Regions from separate parts of the Bacillus sp. CZDM1 genome, predicted to be linked through region 2. Evidence: predicted binding sites of a transcription regulator. Region 2 holds the regulator's gene; each other region holds the start of a gene.
What was found. Region 2 encodes LexA, which represses DNA repair genes until DNA is damaged. Its sites were predicted from a motif close to CGAACATATGTTCG; they were not measured.
Positions count from the first base shown of each region.

Region 1 (10,444 bases), on a different contig from region 2:
TAATACTAGAAACATAGAAGGTGAAAATATCGTCATTTTTTTTATTACTAGCAGATAATGAATACCGCTTAATAAAATATTTCCTAAGCTTAATAAGGCTACGGTTTTATCGGAAGAAAATATCGTAATAAAAGGAAGAACATTGGTAATAAAGACACCGAAAATCGCAAAAAGTACCATGCTAACCCGGTAATGTAATCCGGCAAATGTATTCTTTTCGAGTCCAACAAACGCTTCCCGTAAACTCCCGTACCATTCCACCTCAATCAGCTCTAGTGCCGTGACAATCCTTTGACGATAGCCTTCTTTTTTCATTTTCATTCCAAGCTGTAAGTCGTCATCTGGCCGCATTTTCACTCTCTCATGTGTTCCGAAACTCTGATATGCTTCTTTTGAAACCAGGTTAAAGGCACCAATTCCAGTACCAACCTTTGACTTTGGGTTATTGGCAGCCCAAGGTCGTTTAAAATAGGAAAATCCAAACATAAAAAAAGCAATAAAAGATTTTAACCAGAACGGATTCGCACTCAAGTTTGGTGCAGCAGTCAAATGGTCCAGCTCGTGCCTCTCGAAATAATGAAGCGCCTTAGCAAATGTCTCTTTATCAAACTTCACGTCCGCATCAGTAAACAATAGCCATCTTCCAGAAGCCTGAAGGAATCCTTTGTATAAGGCGTTATTTTTTCCAAGCCAGCCTTCAGGCAATTCTTCTATATGAATAACTGTAATCCGCTGATCTTTCTGTTGCAGCTCATCCATTAAAAGCCCTGTGGAATCCGTTGACCGATCATTGACGAGTATCCATTCAACGTTTTTGTAAGTTTGCTCTAATTGGCTGAGGATACTAGATTTTATTTGCCCGGCTTCATTACGGGCTGCAACAATCACCGACAATAAAGGCCCATCCTCCAAGCTTTTTTCTGCCTCTAAAGCCTCTATTTTTCGTAAACCTATGAATCCGTCGATTAGAAAAACTGTCCAGACCAGGATACCCATTGAAAATAATACCGCTAGCATCTTGTAACACTTCCTAGCCTTTTTTTATCCTAGTTTAAATCAATGGAGACAAATTAGGAAGTTGGTTCGGTAACTTCCAGCTGTTCACTTAATGCAGCGCCCATTTTTTTTGATTGCGCCGTTGCAGCTTTAATACACGAAATGAACGCCTGCTGAACTTGATGTTCTTCAAGCACTTTAACCCCAGCCTCAGTTGTTCCGCCTGGGCTTGTTACATCCCTTCGTAACTGCTCAGATGATTTTGCCGAGTTTTTCACCATTTCTGCAGCTCCAATTAATGTTTGTACGATTAATTCACTTGCCATTTCCTTATCGAGTCCAACTTCTACGGCACTTTTTTCCATCGCTTCAATAAGGTAATAAATATAAGCAGGTCCGCTGCCTGAGAGTCCTGTTACAGCGTCTAGCTGCTCTTCTTCAACAAAAGTAGTTAAGCCGACAGTTCCAAAAAGATTTTTCATTAATTCAATCTGATGAGGGGTAACCCGTTCGTTTACAGCAACAGCAGTAGCTGATTTACCAACGGCTGCGGATGTATTTGGCATTGCTCTACCTATGGCAATCGGTAATTTCGCTAATGTTTCAATCGTATTCATGGAGACTCCGGCTAAAACTGAAACCACCAGCATTTTTTCATTCAGATATTCACGAATGGATTGAATAGCCGTTGCGGCATCCTTAGGCTTCATCGATAATATCACGATATCAGCGCCTGCAAACATTTCGTTTAAATCGTAGGTTGTACGAATCCCATACGTATCACCCAGCTTTTTCAGCCTCTCTGCATTTGAATTGTTCGTAACCCAAACATTTTTTCTATCAATCAAACTATTTTCAAGAATGCCTGAAATAAATGCCTCAGCCATCGAACCTGCACCGATAAATGCTAATTTTTTCATGGAAATTTCCTCCTTCAACTTCTTAATAAAATACAAAAAGACCCCTCGTCCAAAAAGGACGAAAGGTCTATGCTTCCGTGGTACCACCTTCATTAACCCCCAAACTAAAAATGCTTTAAGGGTTCACTCGACTCCGGGTAACGTCGGATTTACGTTAGGTTTACCTAAGTGCTCATAAGGCAGGTTCAATGATAAAGAGGGCTGTGAAGTCTTTCAGCCGGTGAACTTCACTCTCTTTTGCCATTATTCATTTACTAGTCTTAGTCATCGCAATTTATTAATCAAATTTTACTAGTGATTATGCAAGATAAAGGTCCGTCTGTCAAGGGGTAAGTTTCTGAATTTTTTATTTATTTTAAATTTAATATGCAAAAATAATGACATTTACTTGGAAAATCGCTACACTTTACATTATATATAATTGTCAAAAAATGTTCACATTCTATTTGAAAATAATGATAGGGGTTTTTTGAATGGCAGAATGGAAGGATGGAATTGCGAAATTGACCATGCCGACTCCTTTTAAGGTCGGGGATGTTAATGCTTATTTAATAAAAGGGGATCGTCTGACACTGGTTGATGCGGGCATTAAAACGAAGGCATCCTGGAATTCTTTCAAAGCACAGCTGGCTGATTTGCATGTAAGCACGGATGATATTGAGCAGGTGATTATTACCCATCATCATGCGGATCATGTTGGGATGCTGGATTTTTTGTCTGATAAGATTGAGGTATATGGTCATCTGCTGAATGAACGATGGATTAAACCAACAGAGGGATTTTTGCAAGAGCAAGAGAATTTTTTTCGTGGATTATTTCTTGAATTTGGGTTACCACAAGAATATTTTCCGTCCCTTTCAACGTTAAGACAGTCATTCAGGTATTCTTGTAACCGTTCATTGACAGGAGAATTGGTTGAAGGAATGGTCCCGCCGGGGTTAAAGGAATGGAGTGTCATTGAGACACCTGGACATGCCCAGAGTCAAATTGCTCTATTTCGAGAAAGAGATGGAATTCTTATTGGCGGGGATTTGATTCTCGCACATATTTCACCCAATCCTCTCTTAGAGACACCAGCGCCAGGCAAAAAAGAAAGACCAAGACCGCAGCTGCAGCATAATGATTCGATGAAAAAGCTGTTGTCTTATCCGATTCAGTTGGTCTACACAGGACATGGGGAGGAAGTCTTTCAATTAAGAGAACTAATTGAAAAAAGACTTCTTCATCAACATGAACGGGCGATGAAGGTTAATAATTGGCTGAAAGAAGAGCAGCAAACCGTATTTGAAATTTGCAAAACTCTTTTTCCTGCTGCGTACAAGCGTGAATTGATCTTGACCTTATCGGAAACAGTGGGACAACTTGACTATTTAGCATCTATCGGCGAGATTAGTAGTAAGGACCATCAACCTGTCCTGTATCAAGCTAGATGAGGTGTGTGTATGGCAAGGGGACAACTTAAGGATAAAAATATTGTTATTACTGGTGCATCTGGGGGAATAGGTGCTGAAATTGCCAAGCTTTGTGCTGCAAGTGGTGCCAACCTTATCTTACTTGCAAGAAGCATAGAAAAGTTAAGGCTGCTGCAAACGGAATTGCAGCAAAAGCATCAAGTTAGGGTGGATGTCCATCAGTTAGACGTCTCTGATACCGACAAAGTGAGGGAAGTTTTCAGCGAAATAACAGCGAAAATTGACCATATTGATATTCTTGTGAATAATGCAGGTTTCGGTGTTTTCCGTGAAGCATATGAGGCAACCATGGACGAAATCAAAGGGATGTTTGAAGTGAATGTTGTCGGGCTGATGGCCTGTACAAGTATGGTGCTTCCTAAAATGCGTGAACGCCGTTTCGGCCATATTATTAATATCGCATCCCAGGCGGGGAAAATCGCCACGCCAAAATCAAGTGTTTATTCGGCTACCAAGCATGCGGTTCTCGGCTATACCAATTCCCTTAGAATGGAGCTTAGTGATTATAATGTTCTGGTCACATCTGTAAATCCAGGACCGATTGCAACAAACTTTTTTAACATTGCTGATGAAAAAGGCACGTATGTTAAAAATGTTCAAAAGTTTATGCTGCAGCCAGAATATGTTGCACAGAAAGTCGTGGACAGCATGTTAACGAAAACGAGAGAAATCAACCTGCCGCGCTGGATGAACATGGGCAGCATCGTTTATGTTCTTTTTCCAAGACTTTTCGAAACAATTGGCAAAAAAGCATTTAACAAAAAGTAAAACCGCCCTGTTTAGCGGTTTTTTTTTGTGGAGTAAATCTTTCATCCTGTTAAAAATTCGTACACTGTATCATTCACAGCTTCGTATAAATCTACAGCAGGCTGTTCGACTTTTATTTGAATAATTCGGTCTGCAAGCTTTTCTAAATCTTCACTGTTCATTGGCAGCGAATCCACTTCGGAATAATATTGTTTAAAGCAATTTTTTATCATTTTGATTATCAATTTTTTCTCCATGTACGTGCACCTCACTCACCATTATACCGTTTTTGCCTCTAGAAAAATAACCATAACCAAGAAACCTGTCAAAAAATTTCCATTGAATAAGAACGTATATTCGCTTAAGATAAGTATATAATAAAAGGAACAGGTGTTCGAAAAATGATAATGGAGGAAAGTCATGGTGGATTACAGCACGTTACCGCACAATCAAATTTTATGTGTTGACATGAAGAGCTTTTATGCAAGCTGTTCCGCTGTCATGCTTGGCCTTAATCCCTTGACTTGCTATCTAGCTGTGGCCGGTAACAAAGAGCGGAATGGAAGTGTTGTGCTTGCTGCTTCCCCTCGTATGAAGAAAGAATTTGGAATTAAAACAGGTTCTAGGTTATTTGAGATTCCCGATGATCCGCGAATTCAAATCGTCGAGCCGAAAATGGCAACTTATTTGCGTATTTCTACTGAAATTACCCGTCTATTTAATCGTTATGTACCAAAGGAAGCCATCCATACGTATAGCGTTGATGAAAGTTTTATCAAAGTGGATGGAGTACTGCATTTGTGGGGAGACGCCTTTACGGTTGCAGCCAAAATAAAGGATGATATTGAACGTGAATTCCAACTTCCCTGTGCAGTTGGAATTGGTCCTAATATGTTATTGTCAAAGCTTTGCCTCGATCTTGAAGCAAAGAAGCATGGAATCGCCGAATGGAAGTATGAGGATGTCCAGAACAAGCTTTGGAATGTTTCTCCGCTAAGAGAGATGTGGGGAATCGGCCGGCGTGTCGAAAAAACATTAAATGGGATGGGCATTTTCACAGTTGGTCAGCTGGCTCGATATGATTTAGAAGCACTGGAAAAGAAATTTGGAATCATGGGCAATCAGCTTTATCATCATGCCTGGGGAGTAGACCTTTCAGACTTGGGAGCACCCCTGATTGAGGGGCAAATCAGCTTTGGAAAAAGTCAAATTCTTTTAAGAGATTATAAAGAGGAGGAAGAAATAAAGCATGTGATTTTAGAAATGTGTGAAGAAGTAGCCCGAAGAGCGAGATCTCGCCGCAAAGCCGGGAGGACAGTCAGCCTGAGTGTTGGCTATAGTCAAGACGAACTTGGCGGCGGCTTTCATCGCTCAAGAACTATCAAGCAGCCGACAAATGTAACCATGGATCTTTACCGTGTTTGTCTCGAGTTATTCCACGAACATTACACAGGAAAGACAGTAAGGCAAATTGCCATTAGTATCGGAAATATCGTTGATGACCGCGAGTTTCAGCTCGATCTTTTTGATATGGGTGCGTATAAGCGGCGGGAGCTTGGCTATGTGGTTGATTCTGTCCGCAGACGCTTTGGTTCAGGTTCCCTGCTGCGGGCTGTTTCCTATACAGCTGCCGGAACAGCTAGGCACCGGGCCACACTTGTTGGAGGACATAAGGGATAAATAGAAAAGCGTAAGCCCCTAGGCACTGGAGCTGGACAACGAGAGAGGAGGGATCGAATGATTCGCGACCGCGGAAGAATCAAATGGGTTTCAATGATGCTTCCCGAGCATGTTAAATTGCTCAGGGATTGGGTAAAAGAAGATCAGTATGAAGAGCAGAAAGAAATGGATGAGCAACAGCTCGAACTCATGAATGCTACCTTATCTGAAGCAATCGAATTCGACCAATTCGTAACCATTACTCATTTTCGAAATCGAAATTATGAACTTGTTATAGGAAAAATTCATTATTGGGACGAAATGACACAAAGGCTTCATATCGTCGATCACTTTGAAGAAGTACACCGCATTCCGATTGCAGCCATTGCGGATATAAGGATTACGGATGTGTAAATATTAGAAAAGAGCTGATCCATTTAAGATCCGCTCTTTTTTGAAGTTACCCAAACTATTAACGGAAGTCCGCCTTAAATTCACCAGTAATTTTTTGGCGGCCGTTATTTTCTTCAAATGATTGCTCCTGTTCTAAGTCGAAACGGTTCATAATTGGTAAATCATTGACAGAGAAGAGGTAAGAGTTTTCTGATGCAGAGTGTTCATACCAGGCCCAGTTTGGAACGACGAAGTAATCGCCTTGTTTCCAATCGAAGCGAACGCCGTTGATTACGGTGAAACCTTCACCTTTGTGTACTTGGTAAACAGTTGAGTGTGTATGGCGTAATGCTTTTGTTTGGAAACCTGCTGGTAAATGCTGCATTCTAGTGCCAAGCGTTGGGTTAGCCGATTTACCTGTAGTTGGGTTAATGTACTCGACTGCAAATCCATGGTGTGGATTTGGATCAAATTCCATCAAGCCTTTAATTCCTTCTACCGTACGATCCCATTTATAATTAGCAAGTGGAGCAACGGTGAATTTATCATCACCAACAGGGCGAACCATGCCGCCTTGATAACGAATCTCTGAAAAGTTATCTGGAATATCTGGCTGCTGTAAACCTTCTTCATAAGGTTCAAAGAAGGTACCGCCGATTGCGTAAAGAGTAGGAATATCTAAAGCATCCATCCAATACATAGGCTCTGTACCTAAATGTTCATGCCCATGCCATAAGCCCTTCGGAGTAATTAAAAAGTCGCCTTCTTCCATGAAAACACGCTGACCCTGTACAATCGTGTATGCACCCGTGCCTTCAGAAATAAAGCGCAATGCACTTTGTGAGTGACGGTGAGAGGGAGCTTTTTCACCTGGTAATAACATTTGAATAGCTGCATAAATCGTTTGAGTAGTAGATCCCCATCCCCAAGGTTCACGATAAGTTAAGCCAGGATTTTGGAAATAGATTGCACGACGTTCACCGCCGCGTTCTGGTGTGAAGATTTGAGCTGCTTCATTCATTTTCTTTTTCAGTAATTCACTGCTCCAAAGATAAGCTTGTGCTTGAGGCTTTGGATTTTTGTGCATAATTGCAGGAATTGCTTCCCAAAGTGGACCTAAGTTGTATTGTTGAATATCTCTCGTGTAATCGGTTACAACGGAGCTTTTCATAAACTCTTGAACTTCTGGATTTACTTCAGCCATTTCACATTCCCCTTTACTATTGAAAATTTATAGAAAAAAGGGGAGCAGCGTATTGCTGCTTGACCCCTTACAATACCTAATTAAACAGTGACTGCCGCTTCTGTTGCCTTTACTTTATTTTCAAGTGCACCAATTTGGTCAATCTCAATTCGAACTACGTCTCCATCTTTTAAGAATTGCGGAGGATTCATAGCAACCCCAACCCCCCCAGGAGTTCCTGTTAATACAACATCTCCAGGCTCTAGTGTCATTAGATTTGATAAGAAAGATACTAATTTTTGAACGGAGAATACTAGATTAGCAGTATTCGTTTTTTGACGGACTTCCCCATTTACTTTAAGTACAACATCTAAGCCGGATGGATTTTGTAATTCATCAGAAGTTACTAAATATGGTCCCATTGGTGCACTGCCGTCTACTGTTTTTCCTTGTAACCATTGAAGAGTGCGTCGTTGAATGTCACGATAAGTTACGTCATTTGTAATGGTATAACCTGCTACATAATCTAATGCATCTTCTTCTGCAACATTGCGTGCCTGTTTGCCAACAACAAAAGTAAACTCTGCTTCATAGTCAAGCTGGTCAGAAATTGGATAGTGTGGAATATCGTCCTCAGGCCCTAAAATGGTATTAGCAAATTTCGCGAAAATAACTGGGTCCGATGGGAGCGCGCGGCCCATTTCTAAAATGTGCTCACGGTAGTTGTGACCCACACAAATAATTTTTCCTGGTTTTTGAACAGGTGCTTCTACCTTAACTTCCTCGAGTGTGTAAATTGCTTTTTTATCGAAGCTTTCAGGATTAGCAAGAATGAAATCGATTGCATTTTGAGCTAGTTCCAGCGATTCTTTACCACCTTGGTATAACTCATCTGTATTTTCTGGTACATATGCTTTTGCAATTGCTTCGTATCGGTACTTTCCTTCTGCTTTTAACTGTGCTTGGTAAGCATAGTTTAAGTCGATTACTTTGTTATCAACGATTGCCCCTGCACGTGTGTGTCCAGCGACAGTAAAATTAATAAGTTTCATGGTTGTCCTCCTTGATTTCACTAATTATGAAATTAGTTCACTATTTATAAAAAATATTAAAAGATTTCAAAAGGATTGTCAATATTATTTATTTTCAGAAAAGGGTAATTTTTTTGTTGACGAAACACTGAAAAATGATTTAAGGTTTTCTTATCGGTTAACTAAGTTCTCTATTTGTGGAAGTCGATAACTTGATCAAGGGGGAAATGTCAATGACTAATGTAAGCGACATCATTATAGTAGGTGGAGGAATCGGTGGTTTAGCAGCAGCACTATCAATTCAAGAAACAGGTAAATCAGTAGCAGTTTTTGAGCAAGCACCTGAATTTGGTGAAGTAGGTGCAGGGATCCAGTTAGCACCAAATGCGTTAGAAGTTTTAGACCGTTTAGGTGTAAAGGAAGAAATCTTAAAGCATGCGGTAGTACCAAAACGTCTGGTACTAAAAGATGTATATACAGCAAAAGAATTAGCAACTCTTGATTTAGGGGAAGGTTTCCAAAAAGAATTCGGTCAGCCCTATATCGTATTGCATCGCTCTGACTTACACAGAGTTCTTTATGAAGCATGTCAAAAAAGCAGTAATATCAAATTCTTTACAAACCAAATGATTCAAACGGCAGAACAAAATGGTGATACGGTAACAATTGTTAACCAAAATGGTGAAACGTATAGTGCAGAAGCAGTTATTGGTGCGGATGGGGTAAAATCAAACATGCGTAAGCAGCTAGTTGATGATAATCCAGTAAACTCTGCATATGTAGCTTACCGTGGAACGATTCCAATCGAAGAAGTGGCTAGTACTGCAAATTTAGACTTAGATGATGTTATCATGTGGATTGGACCAAACTTGCACATGGTGCAATACCCAGTTCGACGTGGAGAGCTTTACAACCAAGTAGTAGTATTTAAATCATATGATGCTAATGTAGAAGACTGGGGAACTCCAGAAGAAATGACAAGCCGTTTTGAAAATTGTCATCCAAAAGTTGAGAACGCTTTAACTTACATTAACCGACAATTCCGTTGGCAGATGTATGACCGTGAACCAATCGACAATTGGACAAATGGCAACATTACGCTATTAGGAGATTCTGGTCATGCCATGCTTCAATATTTAGCCCAAGGCGGCGTTCAAGCACTCGAGGATGCATTTGTATTAGGTGAGAAGTTAAAAGAACATAAAACCTACGAGGAAGCATTTAAAGCATACCAAGATATTCGAATTCCACGTTCTGCAATGGTACAAGGATCAGCTCGCAGATGGGGAGAAATTATTCATGCTGAGGATCCAACTGCACTAGCACTTCGTAACTTTATTTTCGAACATCACAAACCAACGGATTACAATGTTGTTGATTTCCTATATGGTTATTTCAAGAAAAATTATGAACGTGTAAATTGCTAATTAAAATAAAACGCGTTAGAGCTGGCTCTAACGCATTTTTTAAATTTTTGTTTTAAGTGAATTGAAGGAGGACGTAAACGTTGGCAACGGCAGTACTGAATGAAAAATTAGAAGTATTTAAAAAGAGTATAGATGATATTACAACGGTTTTGAAAAAAACGGATGAGGCTGCACTTTATGTGAAACCATCTGAAACAGAATGGTCCGCAATGCAAATAGTTTCTCATGTTTTAGAAGCTGTAGATTTTTGGGTTTATGATTTGGAAGCACTACTAGTGGTTCCAGGAGCAAAATGGGGACGTAATCACGAACATGTACGTCGGTTAGCCGCTGTAGATGAAAACGTTGTATTTCGAATTAAGAAAGAGGATGCCATCACTGCGCTACAAAACTTAGTCCCGAAAGTAGAGAAAGCTCTTGTAAAAGTGGAAGAAGAGGATTTAGTAAAAACAGCACCAAGCTATAATCCAAACTTTGACGGAAAACCTTTATCATTTTTAGTCGACCATTTAATCGTTAAGCATGTAACGGGTCATTACGGGCAACTCGTTCGTCATTTAGAAAAAGTTCAGTAAGTTGAAAAATATAGTACTCAAAAAAAGGACTCCTTTGAGGA
Region 1 is NZ_JBUESO010000001.1:400,855-411,298, reverse strand. It holds gene ACY3XC_RS02240 (glycosyltransferase family 2 protein) at 1-1,017, opposite strand, end outside; gene proC (pyrroline-5-carboxylate reductase) at 1,071-2,009, opposite strand; T-box leader at 1,968-2,193, opposite strand; gene ACY3XC_RS02230 (MBL fold metallo-hydrolase) at 2,390-3,349, shown strand; gene ACY3XC_RS02225 (SDR family NAD(P)-dependent oxidoreductase) at 3,359-4,156, shown strand; gene ACY3XC_RS02220 (YqzH family protein) at 4,198-4,392, opposite strand; gene ACY3XC_RS02215 (Y-family DNA polymerase) at 4,556-5,815, shown strand; gene ACY3XC_RS02210 (YolD-like family protein) at 5,873-6,208, shown strand; gene ACY3XC_RS02205 (cupin domain-containing protein) at 6,267-7,391, opposite strand; gene ACY3XC_RS02200 (fumarylacetoacetate hydrolase family protein) at 7,472-8,422, opposite strand; gene ACY3XC_RS02195 (FAD-dependent monooxygenase) at 8,635-9,828, shown strand; gene ACY3XC_RS02190 (DinB family protein) at 9,909-10,403, shown strand.
Region 1: a site for LexA is predicted at 4,482-4,495, ahead of ACY3XC_RS02215 (Y-family DNA polymerase). Genes of this name have one in related genera too.

Region 2 (10,444 bases):
ACGACCGCAAATTATCTCGGGAACGCATGCGATTTCCATTGCATTATTTGGTATCCTTCGTCCTGGGGATGAACTTCTCTATATGACTGGAAAACCTTATGATACTCTGGAGGAAATTGTAGGGATTCGCGGCAATGGAGTGGGTTCGCTAAAGGAGTTTGGTATTTCTTACGATAGTGTGGCTCTAACAGAGGAAGGAACGATAAATTGGGGTCTAGTAGCTGAAAAAATCAAACCTAATACAAAAATGATAGGTATACAGCGTTCAAAAGGTTACGCAACTAGACCATCATTTACTGTCTCCGAAATCAAAGAGATGATATCTTTTGTAAAAGAAATCAAAGAGGATGTCGTAGTTTTTATAGATAACTGTTATGGGGAATTCGTCGAAGAATTAGAGCCCTGCCATGTAGGTGCTGATTTAATGGCAGGCTCGCTGATTAAAAATCCGGGTGGAGGAATGGCGAAAACGGGTGGATATATTGTCGGGAAAAAACAATATGTTGAAGCCTGTTCGTATCGAATGACCTCACCGGGTATTGGAGCAGAGGCGGGAGCTTCCTTATACAGTCTTCAAGAAATGTATCAAGGGTTCTTTTTGGCGCCGCATGTAGTGGGACAAGCGTTAAAAGGAGCTGTTTTTACAGCTGCACTTCTTGAGAAACTAGGGATGAATTCATCCCCTAAATGGGATTCAAATCGAACGGATTTAATTCAATCTGTTCAATTTGATGATAAGGATAAAATGATTGCTTTCTGCCAAGCCATTCAATTTGCTTCACCAATTAATTCACATGTAACTGCGTACCCAGCCTATATGCCGGGTTACGAGGATGATGTAATTATGGCAGCTGGAACATTTATTCAGGGTGCAAGTATTGAGCTGACAGCTGATGGACCGATTCGACCTCCTTATGTAGCCTATGTTCAAGGAGGATTAACCTACTCTCATGTGAAAATGGCGGTTTGTATTGCTGTTGATTCATTGATTGATAAAAATTTGATTGAATTAAACTAAGGAATTATACAAAGGATAACTTCATAAAGTTGTCCTTTTATTTTTTGTAAAAACCATGTTAGAAAATCTAACATAGGATTGACATCTTTTCTAACACGAAATATAATAACAATATAAATTAGCAAAAAGAGAGGAGAAATTGAATGAGTGGAAAGGAAATACGCCGCTCAATGCCACTATTCCCAATCGGAACGGTCATGCAGCTGACAGAATTAACAGCTAGACAAATCCGATACTATGAAGAGCATCAATTGATTTCTCCAGCAAGAACTGATGGGAATAGAAGACTATTTAGTTTAAATGATATTGATAGTCTATTAGAAATTAAGGATTTAATTGATCAAGGAGTGAATATGGCTGGTATAAAACAGCTCTTCCTTGTCAAACAGCAGCAAGTGAATGTGCTTCAGGAACAGGCTGAAAAAGCCAAGCAAAATTTGACGGATGACCAGCTGCGAAATCTTCTAAGACATGAATTACAGCAAGCTGGCAGATTTAATCGTTCGTCTTTAAGGCAAGGGGATATGTCACGATTTTTCCATTAGGTTGATTTTCTGTAATTGTTCCTAAATCTGATTTTACCGTGGAACAAACTTTGATTGTGCTTGAAATTAAGTTTGCAAGCTCTTTTCTGACAGAAAAAAGCCTTTATTAAAAAACTATTTGGGGGTAATAAGAATGGCAAAGTTTACAAGAGAAGATATTAAGCGTTTGGCACAAGAAGAAAATGTTAAATTTATTCGTCTACAATTCACTGATATTTTAGGAACAATTAAAAACGTTGAGATTCCAGTTAGCCAATTAGAAAAGGCTTTGGATAATAAAATGATGTTTGACGGGTCTTCTATCGAAGGTTTTGTACGTATTGAGGAATCTGATATGTACTTATATCCAGATTTGAATACATGGGTAGTATTCCCTTGGACAGCTGAAAAAGGAAAAGTAGCTCGTTTAATTTGTGATATTTATACTGCAGAAGGTAATCCATTTGATGGTGATCCACGTAATAACTTAAGAAGAGTATTGAGAGAAATGGAAGAGCTTGGATTTACAGACTTTAACTTAGGACCTGAGCCAGAATTCTTCTTATTTAAATTAGATGAAAAAGGTGAGCCAACACTAGAGTTGAACGACCAAGGCGGATACTTCGACTTAGCGCCAACAGATTTAGGAGAAAACTGCCGTCGTGATATCGTACTAGAACTAGAAGAAATGGGCTTTGAAATTGAAGCTTCTCACCATGAAGTAGCACCAGGGCAACATGAAATTGACTTTAAATATGCTGATGCTTTAACAGCATGTGACCAAATTCAAACATTCAAATTAGTAGTAAAAACGATTGCTCGTAAGCACGGTTTACATGCAACGTTTATGCCAAAACCATTATACGGAGTAAATGGTTCTGGAATGCACATGAATCTTTCATTATTTACAAATGGCAAAAATGCATTCTATGAGCCAACTGGCGACTTAGAAATGAGTGATGCAGCTCGTCAATTCATTGCAGGTATCCTTAAGCACGCTCCAAGCTTTACAGCGGTAACGAATCCAACTGTAAACTCTTATAAGCGTCTAGTACCTGGTTATGAAGCACCTTGCTATGTTGCATGGTCTGCTAGAAACCGTTCACCATTAATTCGTATTCCTGCTTCCCGCGGTTTAAGTACTCGTGTAGAAGTAAGAAGCGTTGATCCAGCTGCAAACCCATATCTAGCAATGGCTGTTCTATTAAAAGCTGGTTTAGATGGTATTAAGAATAAAATGACTCCTCCAGCTCCAGTTGACCGTAACATCTATGTGATGAGCAAAGAGGAAAGAATCGAAGAAGGAATCATCGATCTTCCTGCAACACTAGCTCAAGCATTAGATCAATTGAAGTCAGATGAAGTAATTGTATCTGGATTAGGAGAGCACATCTTCGAACACTTTATCGAAGCAAAAGAGATCGAGTGGGATATGTTCCGTACAACTGTACATCCTTGGGAACGCGATCAATACATGAGCATGTACTAAAATTAAGTAACCCAGTATTGACAAAGAATTCACAGCGAAAATTAAGAGACCCAGTGTGGATATAATCCATACTGGGTTATTTTGTTTCTTTTATTTTTCACTTTTTTCATTTAGTAATTTAAACTTGGTTAGAATAATATCGCTGCTAATCCCTACAAGTACCGATACTAAAATATTCTCAACTAATGAATTGGGAGTTGTGTAAATCACCACGAGGAGACAAGCAACTAAGCACAGAAGTATTTCTTCTAGAAAACCTAGATAAATAAACTTCTTTGTTTTACGAGGCATGATGATTTTTCCGTGCTTTCGTACATGACTGATAATTCCTACTGATCCACCAATAACCATTGAGAAAATAATGTCCTTCAACACTGTTTTCCACACTCCTTAAGCCCAGATTTTTTGACCTAAGGTAAATCTTGGTGTATTACCATTATACTAATAGTGATAACTACATAGAATGAGTAAAAATACACATTTTTGTATAATTTACCAAAAATAAACATAAAAAAGAGCAGATTTATAACATCTGCTCTTTTCAATTAATGAATATGACGGTAAACTCCGATAACTTTTCCTAGGATTGAAACATTTCTTAGAATAATCGGATCCATGGTTGAGTTCTCTGGTTGTAAACGAATGAAATCTTTTTCTTTAAAGAATCGCTTACAAGTGGCCTCATCTTCGTCTGTCATGGCAACGACGATATCACCATTATTCGCATTTTGCTGCTGTCTTACAATCACGTAATCTCCATCAAGAATTCCGGCTTCTATCATACTCTCACCCATGATTTCTAGCATAAATACTTGCTCATCGGCAGGCGCTAGACTTTCAGGCAGTGGAAAATACTCTTCTACGTTTTCAATGGCGGTTATTGGCAGACCAGCAGTTACTTTACCGACAATCGGCACATTGACGACATTGTTTCTTGGGATATTCAAAGTTTCATCTGCTTCTAGTATTTCAATTGCTCTCGGTTTTGTGGGATCTCTTCTAATCAGTCCCTTGCTCTCCAAACGTGCTAAATGACCATGGACAGTAGAACTAGAAGCAAGCCCAACCGCTTCTCCGATTTCTCTTACGGATGGCGGATACCCTTTTTTCTTTACTTCCCCTTTAATAAAATCAAGGATATCCTGCTGGCGCTTAGATATTTTTGTCATTATAGATACACCTCGCCCTATTTAATATTTAAATTAATTATAGCATGTTCGTATTTTTTATACAAACATAAGTTCGAATTATTGTTGACAACAAACAAACGTTCGGATTATAATAAAAATAAATAAGCGAACATATATTCTGAATAGGGGTTTTGTTATGAAAAAAATATGGGAAAAATACTCTTATGCAATATTATTAATTATCTTAAGCTGTTCATTAGCTTTTATTTTATCCTTACGTTTCAATTCTAACGTGGAAGAGAAGTTCGTAACAATTATGGTTTCCGAAGGCGATTCACTTTGGAAAATCTCTAACCAATATTCGAATCAGCATTCTTACTCCAATAATGAATTTGTCAGCTGGGTTAAGCAGCATAACAATATCGACGGGGATAGAATTTATCCTGGCGATGAAATCACAATCCCTGTAAACCTTGAAGCTGGATCTTTAACTGAATACGCCAGCGCTGCAGGGGAGTAATGGCAGATGGTGAATGCTGTCATATATTGTCGGGTAAGTACAAATAAAGATACCCAGGAAACCTCATTAAAGCGTCAAGAAGAGGAACTTATAAAGCTAGCGGGTCAATATCATTTTAGTGTGGTATCCATTATTAGAGAGCAAGCAAGTGGTTATGAACTAGATAGAGATGGAATGCTGCAGCTATTGGATTTGTTGAAAGAAAAAACAGTACAAGCAGTTTTAATTCAAGATGAAACGAGGCTTGGACGAGGAAATGCGAAGATTGCTCTTCTGCATTTTATAATGAAAGAGGGCGTTAAGCTGTATAGTATCTCTCATAATGGAGAGCTGCAGTTATCTGAAAGTGATTCCATGGTATTAAATATAGTGGGTATGGTTGAAGAATATCAGCGTAAGCTTCATAATATCAAAATCAAGCGTGGAATGAAAAGAGCTATTGCTCATGGATATAAGCCTGAAAAGAATCTTAAAAATCTCGAATCGAATTCGGGACGGGAAAAAATAGAAGTTCCCATTGAAGAGATAGTCCGTCTTAGAAAAAACAAATTAACTTTTTCGGAGATTGCTGCTACTTTAAGGGGTTTTGGGTACAATATTTCAAAAGCAACTGTTCACAGACGCTATCAAGAATCTCAACAATCTATCGACTCAGAAGAGCAGTAGACCATTTGCCTTGTCAGATGGTCTATTTTTTAGTAAAATCAGTCTTTAAGTAATTACTGTGATAAAGCTTATTGTTGTCACTCTAATGATCGAAGCGGATATCAACAGACAAGTTTGAAAGGAGGGTTCTTCATGCTCTCGAAAGAAAAAATGGCAAGAATCAATGAATTAGCCAGAAAAGCCAAAGCAACTGGTTTAACAGAAGCAGAAGCGAAGGAACAATCAAAATTAAGAAGCGAATATTTGACCACTTTCCGCAGTTCTATGCTGGATACATTAACCAATACCAAAATCATCGATCCAGAAGGAAATGACGTAACACCTGAAAAGATAAAAGTTCGAAAAAAATATAATCTTCATTAATTAGGGAAACATTTTGTTTTCCTTTTTACATATTACACCCTCTAGAGTGCTAAAATAAGAAAATAAAAGTCATTTAATTTGTTTAGTACTCAAATTAATTGTTGAATTAGTACCATAAGAACTATAATATAATAGTTGTTATTATTTTTTTATCCTAGTGGATCAGGAGTGATTTAATTAATGTTTAATACTATTGATGATTTGTCAGTAACCTCTATTCGTACGCTCTCTATTGATATGATTGAAAAAGCAAATTCAGGGCATCCTGGAATGCCAATGGGTGCTGCACCGATGACCTATGCGTTATGGACACGTTTTATGAACCATAATCCGAAAAATCCAGAGTGGTTTAACCGTGACCGTTTTGTATTATCTGCAGGGCATGGATCTGCTTTATTATACAGCATGCTTCATTTGTCAGGTTATAAGCTATCAATGGATGATTTAAAACAATTCCGCCAATGGGGAAGTAAAACTCCAGGACACCCAGAGTATGGTCATACGGATGGGATAGAAGCAACAACTGGTCCACTTGGACAGGGAATTGCAATGGCAGTCGGAATGGCGATGGCAGAACGACATACAGCTAGTGTTTACAATAAAGAAAATTATGAATTAGTAAACCATTTTACATATAGTATTTGTGGGGATGGAGATTTAATGGAGGGTGTTTCAGCAGAGGCTGCGTCGCTTGCTGGACATTTAAAACTAGGTCGTTTAGTAGTTTTATACGATTCCAATGATATTTCACTTGATGGTGATTTAAATAAATCCTTCTCTGAAAGTGTAAAAGATCGTTTCACTTCATACGGCTGGCAATATGTTCGCGTAGAAGACGGAAATAATCTTGAAGAAATTGCTAAAGCGCTAGAAGAAGCTAGAACTGATCTTGATCGACCAACGATGATTGAAGTTAGAACGGTTATCGGTTATGGTTCACCTAACCGTGCTGGAACTTCAGGTGTTCATGGTTCACCGCTTGGAGCAGATGAGTTAAAGCTGACAAAAGAAGCTTATAAATGGACATTTGAAGAAGATTTCCACGTACCAAATGAAGTTTACGAAAACTTCCAAAACCTAATCGTTGAAAATGGTGTGAAAAAGGAAAAAGAATGGAACGACCTCTTTGCACAATATAAGAACGAATATCCTGAATTAGCTAGTCAATTAGAAAAAGTACTGAAAAATGAATTGCCAGAGGGCTGGGATAAAGATATTCCAGTATACAGCGAAGGTAAAGCACTAGCAAGCCGAGCATCATCAGGTGAGGCACTAAATGGCATTGCGAAAAACTTACCAATCTTTATCGGTGGTTCAGCTGACCTTGCTGGTTCTAATAAAACCATGATCAAAGGTACCGGAGATTATGCGCCAGGCAACTACGATGCTAGAAATATTTGGTTTGGCGTTCGTGAATTTGCAATGGGTGCTGCAATGAATGGGATCGCCTTACATGGTGGAGTGAAAATTTTTGGCGGAACATTCTTCGTGTTCTCTGACTACTTACGTCCTGCTATCCGGCTTGCTGCTTTAATGGGCTTGCCAGTAACATATGTATTTACTCATGACAGTATTGCTGTTGGAGAAGATGGACCTACTCATGAGCCGGTTGAACAACTTGCTGCACTGCGTGCAATGCCTGGTCTTTCTATTATTCGTCCAGCAGACGGTAATGAGACAGCTGCTGCATGGAAGCTTGCGGTTGAGTCAACAAACAAACCAACTGCTTTAGTGTTAACACGTCAAGATTTACCAACACTTAAGGATACAGATAAAAATGCATATGAAGGAGTTTCAAAAGGTGCTTATGTTGTATCACCTTCTGAAAGAGAAACTCCAGATGCACTTTTACTTGCAACTGGTTCAGAGGTAAGTTTAGCGGTTGAAGCACAAAAAGCATTAGCTGGTGAAGGTATTCATGTTTCTGTTGTAAGCATGCCATCATGGGATCGCTTTGAACAACAATCACAGGAATACAAAAACTCCGTTCTTCCAAAGAATGTGAAAAAACGTCTTGGAATTGAAGTTGGTTCTTCATTTGGCTGGCACAAATACACTGGTGATGAAGGAGACGTCCTAGCCATTGATACATTTGGGGCTTCTGCACCTGGAGAGAAAATTATGGAAGAATACGGCTTTAGTGTAAGTAATGTGGTTGCACGTGTTAAAGCACTTCTTCAATAATAAATAGATGATTTCAAAGAGAGCGACGTCATGTCGTTCTCTTTTTTTGCTTTTCTACTATATATATATATGAACATTAGATGAATGATTTGAAATATTCGAGACATTCCAATTATTAGTTGGATATAATAAAATTTGTAAGAATCTTATGGATTCGACAATAATAGTGATATTTTTTGCCGGTATAAGACAAATGTTTTGATAGTGATTCATTATAATTGATAGAAAGGGTATTCAACGAAGGAGAGATCGTTGTGAGGAATTATCAGCTTTATCTAATAGAAGATGAATTTGCCGCCCATTACTTCGGAAGAGAGCGTATGTTTTTTCAGCTTTTTAAGGAACATCATAAAGCAGACGGTGAACTGAAATTTATAACTAATAAGCAGATTTCTTATATAACAAAGTCATTAGAGGTTTTGAAATTACATCAGTTAATTCAAAAACAACTTGGAAAAAAGAAAGGGTTTCTGGCTGAACATGGTACATACTCCATTGAATTAAGTGGAAAACTAAGTACAGCGAAATTAAGGGTCTTCCAAGATTTAATTACAATTGAGGCTTCCGGCAGTTATGAAGCCGAAACGATTTTCTTTGAAGTGCTTAGAAAATGTGAATCTTCCTTTATGGCTTTAGATCTTGATCATCAGCGGTTTGGTTGGTTAAAGCCTATTAAAGAAAGAAAATATGTCTAATCTTTTACAAGAGAATATTGTATATTCCCGTTTTATTTAGTACACTGTATGATAGACAACATGAAGGAGGAAGTTTAATGGGTACAGGTTTATGGATTCTAGTTGTTGTACTAGCATTAGTAGCTGGTGTAGCTCTAGGATTTTTCATTGCTCGTAAATACATGATGAGCTACTTAAAGAAAAATCCGCCAATTAATGAACAAATGTTAAAAATGATGATGATGCAAATGGGTATGAAGCCTTCTCAAAAGAAGATCAACCAAATGATGTCTGCTATGAATAAACAGCAAGGCAAATAAATAAAAAGTCAAAAAACCACTTATTTTTGAAAATTATCAAAAGAAGTGGTTTTTTTTATTTGAAAGTAGGAATTTTTCGAAAAGTGTTATATTTAGTTGTTCTATTGAAAAAAGGAATAATAAGGTTCATACTAGTTACGCTAAGCAAGTAACAACAGAATGAAGGAGCCATACTACATGAAAAAAGTTTTATCACTTATTTTAATTCTACTTCTAGCTTTAACGGCATGTGGAACGCAAGAAAAAGAAGAAGCAGCTACTCCTGAAGAGAATCAAACAGAAGAAGGTACAAACGCTGCAAAAGAAAACACAAACACTAGAGAGCTGACTGCTGAGGATGAGAAATTCGCGGAATTGATCCTTGCTAAAGATTACGAGGCGGTAGTAAAAGAAACAGGTTCATTAAAGAGTGAATCGCAGAAAGATTTCTACTACCTTGCATCTGCTTTCATTAAAAACAATGAAATTCAAACAAAGACATACGACCCAAATGACCCCAATGCTATTTTAACTGATCATAAGGTTATCAAAAATTATTTAAACAGAGTGAAGTTTGTACCAGATAACATTAAGGTTCAAGTAGATGAATTAAGAACAGCTGCCGAGGAGAAATTGGCAGAGTTAGAAAAAGAAGCAGAATAATTTAGGAAAAGCACTCATAAAAATGAGTGCTTTTTTCATACAGAGACTGGGTGTCTAAATCTTTATTATTTTTATAATATTTGGTAAAATAAATCTTCGGGTGAGTAAAAGATTTTTTAAAATAATAAAAAGAAAAAGTTGAATCATTTTTCGGGGGAACGATTATGAAAGTATTTTTAGATTTAGGCTGGTTTTTTAAACAAGAGAAAAAAGCTTACATATTTGGAACCGTTATCTTATTGTTTGTAGCACTGCTGCAACTTGTGCCGCCAAAGGTCATTGGGGTCATTGCTGACCATATTAATAACGGAACGATGACGAAAGGTATACTCCTTGAATGGATGGCGGTATTAGTCGGGGCAGGACTCGGTATGTATGTCTTGAGATATTTTTGGAGAATTATGATTTTTGGTTCGGCGGTTAAGCTTAGCAAACAGCTAAGAAATCGATTATATCAACACTTTACAAATATGTCGCCATCGTTTTATCAGAAACGAAGGATTGGCGATTTAATGGCGCATGCGACAAATGACCTGCAAGCCATACAACAAACGGCTGGGGCAGGAGTCCTAACATTGGTTGATTCTCTTTCAACAGGTGGATTTGTGATTCTGGCCATGGCATTTACGATTAGCTGGAAATTAACCTTGATATGTTTAATCCCAATGCCTTTTATGGCTATTCTTACAAGCTGGTTTGGTACGATGCTGCATCGAACCTTCCACAAGGCACAAGAAGCCTTCTCAGATTTGAATGATAAAACACAGGAAAGTATTTCTGGGATTAAGGTCATTAAAACTTTTGGTCAGGAAAAGGAAGACATAGAGGATTTTAGTAAGCAATCACAGGATGTAGTCGAAAAAAACATCGTGGTAGCAAAAATAGATTCATTATATGATCCAACGATTTCAATT
Region 2 is NZ_JBUESO010000003.1:440,982-451,425, forward strand. It holds gene ACY3XC_RS09805 (methionine gamma-lyase family protein) at 1-1,018, shown strand, start outside; gene ACY3XC_RS09810 (MerR family transcriptional regulator) at 1,162-1,563, shown strand; gene glnA (type I glutamate--ammonia ligase) at 1,697-3,031, shown strand; gene ACY3XC_RS09820 (DUF4257 domain-containing protein) at 3,122-3,406, opposite strand; gene lexA (transcriptional repressor LexA) at 3,577-4,200, opposite strand; gene yneA (cell division suppressor protein YneA) at 4,358-4,681, shown strand; gene ACY3XC_RS09835 (YneB family resolvase-like protein) at 4,691-5,347, shown strand; gene ACY3XC_RS09840 (DUF896 domain-containing protein) at 5,480-5,710, shown strand; gene tkt (transketolase) at 5,891-7,894, shown strand; gene sirA (sporulation inhibitor of replication protein SirA) at 8,149-8,589, shown strand; gene ACY3XC_RS09855 (YneF family protein) at 8,667-8,888, shown strand; gene ACY3XC_RS09860 (hypothetical protein) at 9,066-9,530, shown strand; gene ACY3XC_RS09865 (ABC transporter transmembrane domain-containing protein) at 9,695-10,444, shown strand, end outside.

Region 3 (10,444 bases), on a different contig from region 2:
AGATGGTGATCAATATATACAAGGAGAAATAACGTCAGAAGATGTTCACCCTGAAAAATTGAGATTACGAACAGAGCCATCATTACAGTCACCGTATACTGCGGAAATGTCTAAACAAGAAACCGTCATGATAGAGTCCGAGGAACAGGATTATTATTTAGTGAGAAAAGAAAATGGATTAAGTGGGTACATCCACAAGAAATATGTTAAGAGAAACAAAGAAGTTACGATTACAATCTCACAGAAAAATGAAGTATTAGAAATTCCTAAAATTAATGGACCGATTCAATTAACCTGGGAAGCCGTTTATAGCAAAAATCCAGATCATACGCTAATTCCTGATATGCTGGGTTTGAATGTAGTGTCTCCAACTTGGTTTTCCTTAACTGGAAACGATGGAAGCATAAAAAATTTAGCTTCTTTAGAATATAGTAAATGGGCACAGTCAAGGGGTTATCAGGTATGGGGGTTATTTTCGAATTCGTTTGACCCAGTGCTCACACATGAGGCATTAAAAGATTTTGAAACAAGGCAAAAGATTATCGTACAGCTGCTTCATTTCAGTCAAATGTACCAATTACAGGGAATTAACTTTGATATAGAAAATGTAAAGCAGGAAGACGGGCACTTAGTCACTCAATTCATGAGGGAAGCAACACCTTACTTACACGAAGCAGGCTTAGTCGTTTCAATGGACATAACCTTTTATGCAGGCGAAAATAATAACTGGTCTTCTTTCTATGAAAGAAGTAAGCTCGCTGGTATTGTAGATTATCTGATTATTATGGCTTATGACGAGCATTCTGGTTCATCCCCGGTATCTGGAAGTGTTTCAAGTCTCCCTTGGGTGGAGAAAAATCTACAAAACTTGTTGACTGAGGTTCCAAAAGAGAAGCTTATTCTAGGTGTGCCATTATACACCAGGCTTTGGAAGGAACAACAAAAAGCGGACGGGTCGACGGAGGTTAGCTCTCAGGCTTTGTCCATGATGAAGGTGAAAGAATGGCTTGCTGAGAAAGGCCTGCAGCCTGTTTATGATGAAGAAAGCGGTCAAAACTATGTAGAGTATTACGCGGAGGATGAGAAGGCTACCTATAAAGTTTGGATGGAGGATGAATTATCACTATCTAAACGCGCAAACCTTGCTTCTACTTACCAGCTAGCTGGAGTAGCTTCCTGGTCTAGAAATTTCGGTGATCAGACTGCTTGGACAGCAATAAATATGGACCCTAATAAAGCATTAACACAGAAATAGACCGGCATGGCTGGTCTATTTCTTTTTGTTTTCATTTAAAATAATATTCTGTCTAAGATAAGAACAATTAGAGTCTAATTTATTACAAATATATGGAGAATTTTCAAACCCTTTCAATACCGATTGAAAAGATTTGCTATCTCGAAATATAATTTAATTATAAACTTTTTAGAAAATGTCATTAAACACCGATCAAGTCAACTGTGGACTGATCGGATTTCTTATATTTATCTAAGTAATATAAAAGGGGTGATAGTATGTCACGAACTAATTATGATGTTCGAAAGCTCTATCAAACGAACAAAGAAAAATGTCCTTTTTCTGTTTCAGATTCAATTGAAGAAGCGCTGTCAGTTTTTTTCTCTATCCTTAGGAACCAAGATATTCATGTAGATTTCGAATATCGCGGCCTGCAAATTGCCTACGGAGTTCCCAGTGAATTCAGTCAAATTGTATTACATATTTTAACAAGTGCAAGAGAAGCTTTTGATAGGAATCATATCCAAAGTCGAAAAATGAAAATACAGATTTGCACGAAAGAGGACCTTATAGTTGTGAAGTTTACTGATAATGCAGGTTGTATCGATTCTGCACAAATCTCAAGGTTATTCGAACCCAATTTCACCACTAATGAGCATGGAACTGGTAATGGTCTTTATATAACGAAAATGATTATTGAAAAGATGAATGGTTTCGTAAAGGTTGAAAATACTGAGGATGGAGCAAGATTTAGTCTTTCTATTCCAAAATTTTCTTCCGAAAATTATGCAGCACTATAACAATAATGCTTCCGACCTCTCGGGAGCTATTATTTTTTATAAACAATCTAATTATGTTATAGTTAGAGTAGATAGTAAAATTAAGGAAATAAAGGAAGTGTATTTAATGGCAGTCGAAAATCCATCATTAGAGGAAATAGGCGCAATTTTAAAAAAATCTAAACGTATCGCTGTTGTTGGTTTAAGTAATAAACCAGACAGAACCTCTTATATGGTGTCAGAGGTGATGCAAAAAGCAGGTTTTGATATTATTCCTGTGAATCCAAGTGTTGATGAAGTGCTAGGCGTGAAAGCGGTTGCTTCTTTAAAAGACATTGAAGGACACATAGATATTGTCAATGTTTTCCGCCGTTCAGAACAATTGTTTGATGTAGCAAAAGAATTCGATGAAATCGATGCAGATGTGTTTTGGGCTCAGCAAGGCTTAGTAAATGAAGAAGCTTATGAGTTTTTGAAAGAAAAAGGATATACAGTGATTATGGACCTTTGTATAAAAGTGGCACACGCTTTAACAAAATAATCATTTGCTGGAAAAAAGCTGCTAAAAAATTAGCAGTTTTTTTCTTTTCTTGACTAAAAATACTGTTACATAATTATGTTGTTTTAAATTAGACATTTGCCAAATCGAAATAAATCGCTAAAATAAAGCATAGACGCTGAAAACATGTGGTACAATTAAAGCGGCAAACATTCGTTCTAAATTATGGAAATCAACTTTTACACGAATGATAAAAATTACTCATAAAGATAGCAAGTAGAAAGTGTTTTTTCTTTTGTAGGGAATGAAAGGGGTATTTTAGTGGCAAGTAATCAGAAAGCTTTTGAATATAATGATGATGCCATACAGGTACTAGAGGGACTGGAGGCCGTCAGGAAGCGACCAGGAATGTACATCGGGAGCACTGATACACGCGGATTACACCATCTTGTATATGAGATAGTCGACAACTCTGTCGATGAAGCTCTCGGAGGATTCGGGGACCAAATCATTGTAAAAATTCATAAAGATAATTCAATAAGTGTAATGGATAAAGGACGCGGAATGCCGACGGGCATGCATAAAATGGGGAAACCAACTCCTGAAGTCATTTTAACAGTCCTCCATGCTGGGGGTAAATTTGGTCAAGGCGGTTACAAAACCAGCGGTGGTTTACATGGTGTTGGTGCCTCAGTCGTGAATGCATTATCCGAATGGTTAACTGTAACGATAAAAAGAGATGGTTTTGTTTACGAACAACGCTTTGAAAATGGGGGTAAACCGGTCACAACCTTAGAGAAAATCGGGAAAACGAATCAATCAGGTACAACGATTCACTTTAAACCGGACCCGACCATCTTTTCCACGACCACTTATAATTTTGAAACATTATGTGAGAGGTTAAGAGAATCGGCCTTTCTTTTAAAAGGGTTAAAGATTGAAATCATCGATGACCGAAATGACTTTCATGAGGTTTTTCATTATGAAAATGGAATAGAAGCCTTTGTCACTTACTTAAATGAGGAAAAAGATGTCCTTCATCCGGTCATTAGTTTTGAAGGAAGCCACAATGGGATTGAAGTGGAATATGCTTTTCAATTTAATGATGGCTATTCAGAGAACATGCTTTCATTTGTAAACAATGTCCGTACGAAAGACGGCGGAACGCATGAAGTAGGTACGAAAACGGCGATGACTCGTATTTTCAATGAGTACGCCCGAAAGGTTTCCCTTCTAAAAGAAAAGGAAAAGAATCTTGAGGGTGCAGATATTCGTGAAGGATTATCCGCGATTATTTCTATCCGAATTCCTGAGCAGTTATTACAGTTCGAGGGTCAGACCAAGGGGAAATTAGGAACGAGTGAAGCTAGATCGGCTGTAGACGCAGTGGTTTCTGAACACCTTACGTATTTCCTTGAGGAAAATCCAGACATTAGCTCGTTATTGATTAAAAAGTCGATTAAAGCTTACCAAGCCCGAGAAGCAGCAAGAAAAGCACGTGAGGACGCTAGAAGCGGTAAAAAACGGAAGCGTTCGGACGCTCTATTATCTGGAAAGCTTACACCTGCTCAATCAAGAAACCCGCAAAAGAATGAGATTTACTTAGTTGAGGGTGACTCCGCAGGCGGTTCTGCAAAACAAGGCCGTGACCGACGCTTCCAAGCTGTACTTCCACTGCGTGGTAAGGTCATTAATACTGAAAAAGCGAAGCTGGCCGATATTTTTAAAAATGAAGAAATCAATACGATTATTCATACCGTTGGGGCTGGAGTAGGTTCTGATTTTAATTTAGAAGATGTGAATTATGATAAAGTCATTATCATGACGGATGCCGATACAGACGGTGCGCACATCCAAGTGTTACTGTTAACCTTTTTCTATCGGTATATGAAACCACTCATTGAAGCAGGTAAAGTGTTTATCGCACTGCCTCCATTATATAAAGTGAGTAAAGGAACAGGTAAAAAAGAAATCATCGAGTATGCCTGGAACGAGGATGAACTTCAAGGTGCAATTAAAAAAGTTGGCAGAGGCTATATAATCCAGCGCTATAAAGGTCTTGGCGAGATGAATGCCGACCAGCTTTGGGATACAACGATGAATCCAGAGACACGGACATTAATACGTGTGAAAATAGATGACGCGGCAAGAGCAGAGCGACGAATCACTACTCTAATGGGTGATAAGGTTGACCCTCGCCGTAAATGGATTGAAAGCAATGTGGCCTTTGGTTTAGAGGAAGATGATAGTATTTTGGAAAATGAAAATATTACGGTCGCTGAGGAGGAATCTGAAGAATGAGCTCAAATGAGATATTCCGTGACTTACCTTTAGAGGATGTAATTGGCGATCGTTTTGGCAGATATAGTAAGTATATTATTCAAGAACGTGCCTTACCAGATGCAAGGGATGGCTTAAAACCAGTACAACGCAGAATACTGTACGCGATGCACGTGGAAGGTAATACACATGAAAAGGGCTTCCGTAAATCAGCAAAAACAGTAGGTAATGTAATTGGTAACTATCACCCACACGGTGATTCATCTGTTTATGAGGCAATGGTGCGGATGAGCCAGGACTGGAAGGTTAGAAATGTCCTCGTCCAAATGCATGGAAACAACGGAAGTATGGACGGAGATCCTCCTGCTGCGATGCGTTATACGGAGGCTCGTTTATCTGCCATTGCTGCAGAGCTGCTTCGTGATATTGAAAAGCAAACAGTCGATTTTATTCCTAACTTCGATGATACTTCAAAGGAACCTACCGTATTACCAGCCATGTTTCCAAATTTGTTGGTAAACGGGTCAACAGGGATATCTGCTGGGTACGCAACCGATATTCCACCACACAATCTCGGAGAAGTCATTGACGGCGTCATCATGCGAATGGATCATCCAGATTCAACCGTTGATGAAATAATGACCGTCATTAAGGGACCGGATTTTCCCACTGGAGGTATCATTCAAGGGATTGAAGGTATTAAAAAGGCCTATGAAACTGGTAAAGGGAAAATCATTGTTCGCAGTAAAGCAGAGATTGAGGATTTACGCGGCGGCAAGCAGCAAATTGTCGTGACGGAGATTCCGTATGAGGTCAATAAAGCAAATTTAGTTAAGCGAATCGATGAATTTCGTCTCGACAGAAAAGTCGAGGGAATATCAGAGGTTCGTGATGAAACAGACAGAACTGGCCTCCGAATTGTCATTGAATTGAAGAAAGATTCTGATGCAAATGGTGTCCTGAACTATCTTTATAAAAATAGCGATTTGCAAGTCACATACAATTTTAATATGGTTGCTATTGCAAAAAAACGTCCAAAATTATTAGGAATTCGTGAAATGTTGGACGCTTATATTGAGCACCAAAAAGAAGTTGTGGTTAGAAGAACAAAATATGAACTAGACAAAGCAAATGAACGTCAACATATCGTTGAAGGATTAATGAAGGCCTTATCCATCCTTGACGAAGTGATTGCGACAATCCGTGCATCAAAAGATAAACGTGATGCTAAAGATAATTTGATTTCAAAATTCGCATTCACCGAGGCTCAAGCGGAAGCCATCGTTTCATTACAGCTCTACCGTTTAACCAATACCGATATTACCGCACTTCAAAATGAAGCGGAAGAATTGGCTAATAAAATTGCAGAATGGACTGCCATTTTATTAAGTGAAAAAAAACTATTATCGGTTATTAAAAAAGAATTAAAAGACGTCAAAAAGCGATTTGCTGACGCTCGTCGTTCTAAAATAGAAGCTGAGATAGAAGAATTGAAAATAAACCTTGAAGTTACTGTACCAAGCGAGGATGTCATCGTAACAGTTACAAAAGAAGGCTATATTAAACGTACAAGCCAGCGTTCTTACGCTGCTTCAAATGGGCAAGACTTAGCGATGAAGGACTCTGACCGGTTATTAGCTCAGCTGGATGTGAACACCAAGGATGTAGTCTTGTTGTTTACGAATAAAGGGAATTACTTATACTGTCCTGTCCATGAACTTCCAGATATCCGCTGGAAGGACATTGGACAGCATGTTGCCAATATCATTCCGATCGAACGGAACGAAGATATTATTCATGCTATTCCGGTAAAAGATTTTGAGATTGATGCTTATCTGGTATTTGTCACAAAAAATGGAATGGTCAAGAAAACAGAGCTTAAGCAATATAAGGCACAGCGATATTCGAAGCCATTAGTAAGTGTCAATCTTAAGGATGATGATCAAGTCATTGATGTTCATCTAACCGATGGAACAAAAGAATTATTCTTAATATCTAATTTTGGCTATGCACTTTGGTTCCACGAAGAAGAAATTAGTATTGTCGGCGTCCGTGCTGCCGGTGTAAAAGGTATTAATTTGAAGGATGGAGATGTTGTTGTTGGCGGGAAGGTACTTTTTCCTGACACTAAGGAATCCATTGTCATTACCACTCAACGTGGTTCTATGAAACGAATGAAGCTGAAGGAATTTGAAAAAGCAACACGAGCTAAGCGCGGCGTTGTTATTTTACGAGAATTAAAAGCAAATCCTCATCGTGTAGTTGGTTTTGTCGTTGCGAATGACGAAGATACAGTCTTCATTCAAACCGAAAAAGGCCACACGGAAACGATCGTAACATCTGAAATTCGCTTTAATGATCGTTATTCTAACGGATCTTTTGTCCTTGATGAAAACGATAATGGAAAAGTAACAACCATTTGGAAGGTAGAAGGTCCAACGAAAGGGGAAGAATAAAATAATATCAAAGACTCCCAAAATTCCGGGAGTCTTTTTCATGTTTTTACCAATATTGGGGCATACTACCTGTATCAGATTTTGGAGGGGAAAAGAATGAAAAAAGAATTACTACTCGTTGCTGCTGCATTTTTTCTCATGTCTGTTACTGCCATAACCGGTGTTCATGCCTTCGAAGAAAAAGCTAAAACAGTTACCATTTCAAAACATGAATCTGACATCACTGGAGATGGAACCAATGAAAGTATTCAGTTAATAGGTGTTCCTTATCAAGGTGAAGAAGATTATTTAAAAGAGATTTATATTGATATATCTACTACGGATGAAAAACAGTACAGAATTCCACTAGAAAGTGGATCGAAAGCATCTTTAAAGCTGGTTGATCTTAACCAGGATGGAGTGAAAGATTTATTTTCAAATGTATTAACAGGGGGAAGCGGAGGCATAACTCTGAATTATTTATATACATTGAAGGATAATTTGAAAAAAGAATTAAAGGTTCCAGAACCATTAGAAATGGCCAGTACCTTTGAAAATGGCTATAAGGCGAAAATAACCATTATGCAAACAGGTAAAACCTATGAATTTGATTTAAAGGATCGAAAAAAATATTATAAAAAACTAGGACTTTATTATAAAGGACGATTAAATGAACCAACGGAATTAACCGTAAATTCATTTCATACGTTAAAGCCAGTTAAATTAGCTACAGGCGAAGTTGTATTAAATGGAGTACAAAGAATTACAGGGCTTGCAAATGCCGATACGATTGCTTTTGTGGAGTCAATATGGAAATATGGTGATAATAAATGGAATCTCAATACCACGAATGTGCAGAGTAATGAAGAAAAGTAAGCAGAGCAGGGGGGCAAAAAATCTTAAATACTCGTTTATAACACAAATGACACAGGGAAACCTGTGTTTTTTTTGTACCTTTTGGGGTTATGATGAGTTTTTAAAAAGAACTCACGAACAGGCGGCTAGAGCTGGAAATGGCAAAAAGGGATTCGTAATAAATTTTTAAACTTAAATTTTCATTCCGTCTCATTAACTTAAGTATACTTGGTATTTGAGATATAATTGAAATTTGTTACCATAATAATATTATGTAAACTAGAAAAAATTGAAAAAGTCAGCAGCTAATACTGCTGACTTTGTTATGATTGTTCTTTCGGCATATCCATTTTATCGACGGCAATTTTTAAATCGTCATTCTTAATATGGGTGTAAATCATCGTGGTTTGAATGGATGAATGCCCTAATTGCCTTCTTAATTTTGGTACATCGTTAATTTCAGCGTGATATCTTGTTGCAAATGAATGTCTTAGTTTATGTACTGATAACGACGGTTTACCAAATGCAGCTGCATACTTTTCTATTAATTTTTCAACTGCTCGTGCGGAAAGTCTTCGCGATTTTCCTTTTGGGCCTATTGGTGCTGCGATAAATAAAGCTTTATTATTCTTATCAACTTGGTACTTAACTGTTCTAACAGATAGATATGCTTGCAGATCAGCCATAGCAACCTGACTAAAGAACACGAATTGCTCTTTATTTCCTTTTCTTATTACTCTTACACAGTACTTTTTGTAGTCAATATCATCTAATTCAATGCCAATTAACTCTGACAGACGAAGTCCCGAGCCTAAGATTAATGAAACAATTGCCGTATCACGTTCTTTATTTAATTGATGAAAGTTATATAGTTTTTTGTTTTCTTTATTCAATTCACTATAATCATTTGCTACAAATAAACGAAACTTTTCGTATTCATCACCAAGAAGAATTTTGCCTTCCATTTTAGCAGCTTTTGTTTCCATGCTGTCTTTTACTTCATTAAATTCAATTTTCGCCATTACATTACGGTTCATATAAGGCTTTAAATCAGGGGTTTCGGCAATGTTCTGGAGATAATTAAATAGGGACTTCAGTGCTGATAACTTCCGATTAATTGTTAATTCTTTATTATTCAGTTCGTAATGCAGGAAATTTAAAAAACTTTCAACCTCAATAACTGTCATTTGCTCTAATCGATTTAATGGAATATCTTTTGGAGCTCCAATAAATAATTGCTCACTGATCATCCAATTAAAAAAGATTTTGTAATCATGGCAGTAATTAAACAAAGAGGCCGTTGAAAGCTTTCGTAATTTATGATTGATATATTCATCAACATACCAGGGCAAGTCGGATAAGAGGGACTGCAGCTTTTTAAAATTTTCTTGTTTTGACTGATTTACCATAAAATCACCTCACTACTATATTTTACTAAATCACTATAATTACGTCAAATTTATATTTTACGTAATTAAGTAAAATGATTAAATTACTTCATTATTTATCAATCCTTGTCTTTTGTTTTCTATATCAGACTCTTCCCTTCAATCTTTTGAAATTCCTTTCTGTTAATCATGTAATTCCTTTATAATATATTTATGTTGATATTAAAGGAGTTTTTTTAATGAATAATAAAGAATTAGAAGAAAAAATAATTCAGAACTATCAAGGCGAGGAAAAAATGATGATTCTCGTATTTGCACAATGGTGCATCAATCATGATTTAAATCCTGAGGAATTGTATTTGCGTGCATACCCTAATCAGGCTCCTAACATGGCTTTAAAAGATGCAATGGAATTAGTGGTTTCAAAAGATGAAGCTGGAGAAATTGACGATGAAACACTACTTGGTGTCTTAGCATTGTTTGGAAACGATGACCTTGCGTTTGTTGTGACCGAGGAAATTGCTAAAATGAAATGAGCTCTTGAATAAAAAACTGAAGTCCTCCATCCTTTTGAATTATGATATGATAAAAACAGTTAACATTTGAGGAGTGAAAACATGAGTGTACATAAAGACTTAATTAAACATGCGAAAAATCAAAATCAGAGTTACCAGGAGTTTCAAGCTTTGGATGATCTGCGTGAACAATATATTGAAGAAGCTGTTGAATTATGTAAACAAGGGAAACCTTTTACAACAGACAAGATAAATGAAGTAACAAATAAAATGAACAGAATTAATTTACGAATCATTTCACTTAGAAAAAATGTTACCGTTGAGATGGTTCACGAATATGTAAACTCATTAGAAAAAAAATAATCCACTCTCTTGGTGGATTATTTTTCTATCCCCTCCCTACTTCCACTTTCCTGAACCGTTTAAGATAACATTAGCTTCGACATTTATGTTCATTTC
Region 3 is NZ_JBUESO010000002.1:341,525-351,968, reverse strand. It holds gene ACY3XC_RS06160 (glycosyl hydrolase family 18 protein) at 1-1,255, shown strand, start outside; gene ACY3XC_RS06155 (sensor histidine kinase) at 1,513-2,034, shown strand; gene ACY3XC_RS06150 (CoA-binding protein) at 2,141-2,554, shown strand; gene parE (DNA topoisomerase IV subunit B) at 2,834-4,813, shown strand; gene parC (DNA topoisomerase IV subunit A) at 4,810-7,248, shown strand; gene ACY3XC_RS06135 (hypothetical protein) at 7,345-8,103, shown strand; gene xerS (tyrosine recombinase XerS) at 8,406-9,491, opposite strand; gene ACY3XC_RS06125 (hypothetical protein) at 9,710-10,006, shown strand; gene ACY3XC_RS06120 (DUF2533 family protein) at 10,088-10,348, shown strand; gene ACY3XC_RS06115 (Ger(x)C family spore germination protein) at 10,385-10,444, opposite strand, start outside.
Region 3: a site for LexA is predicted at 2,719-2,732, ahead of parE (DNA topoisomerase IV subunit B). Genes of this name have one in related genera too.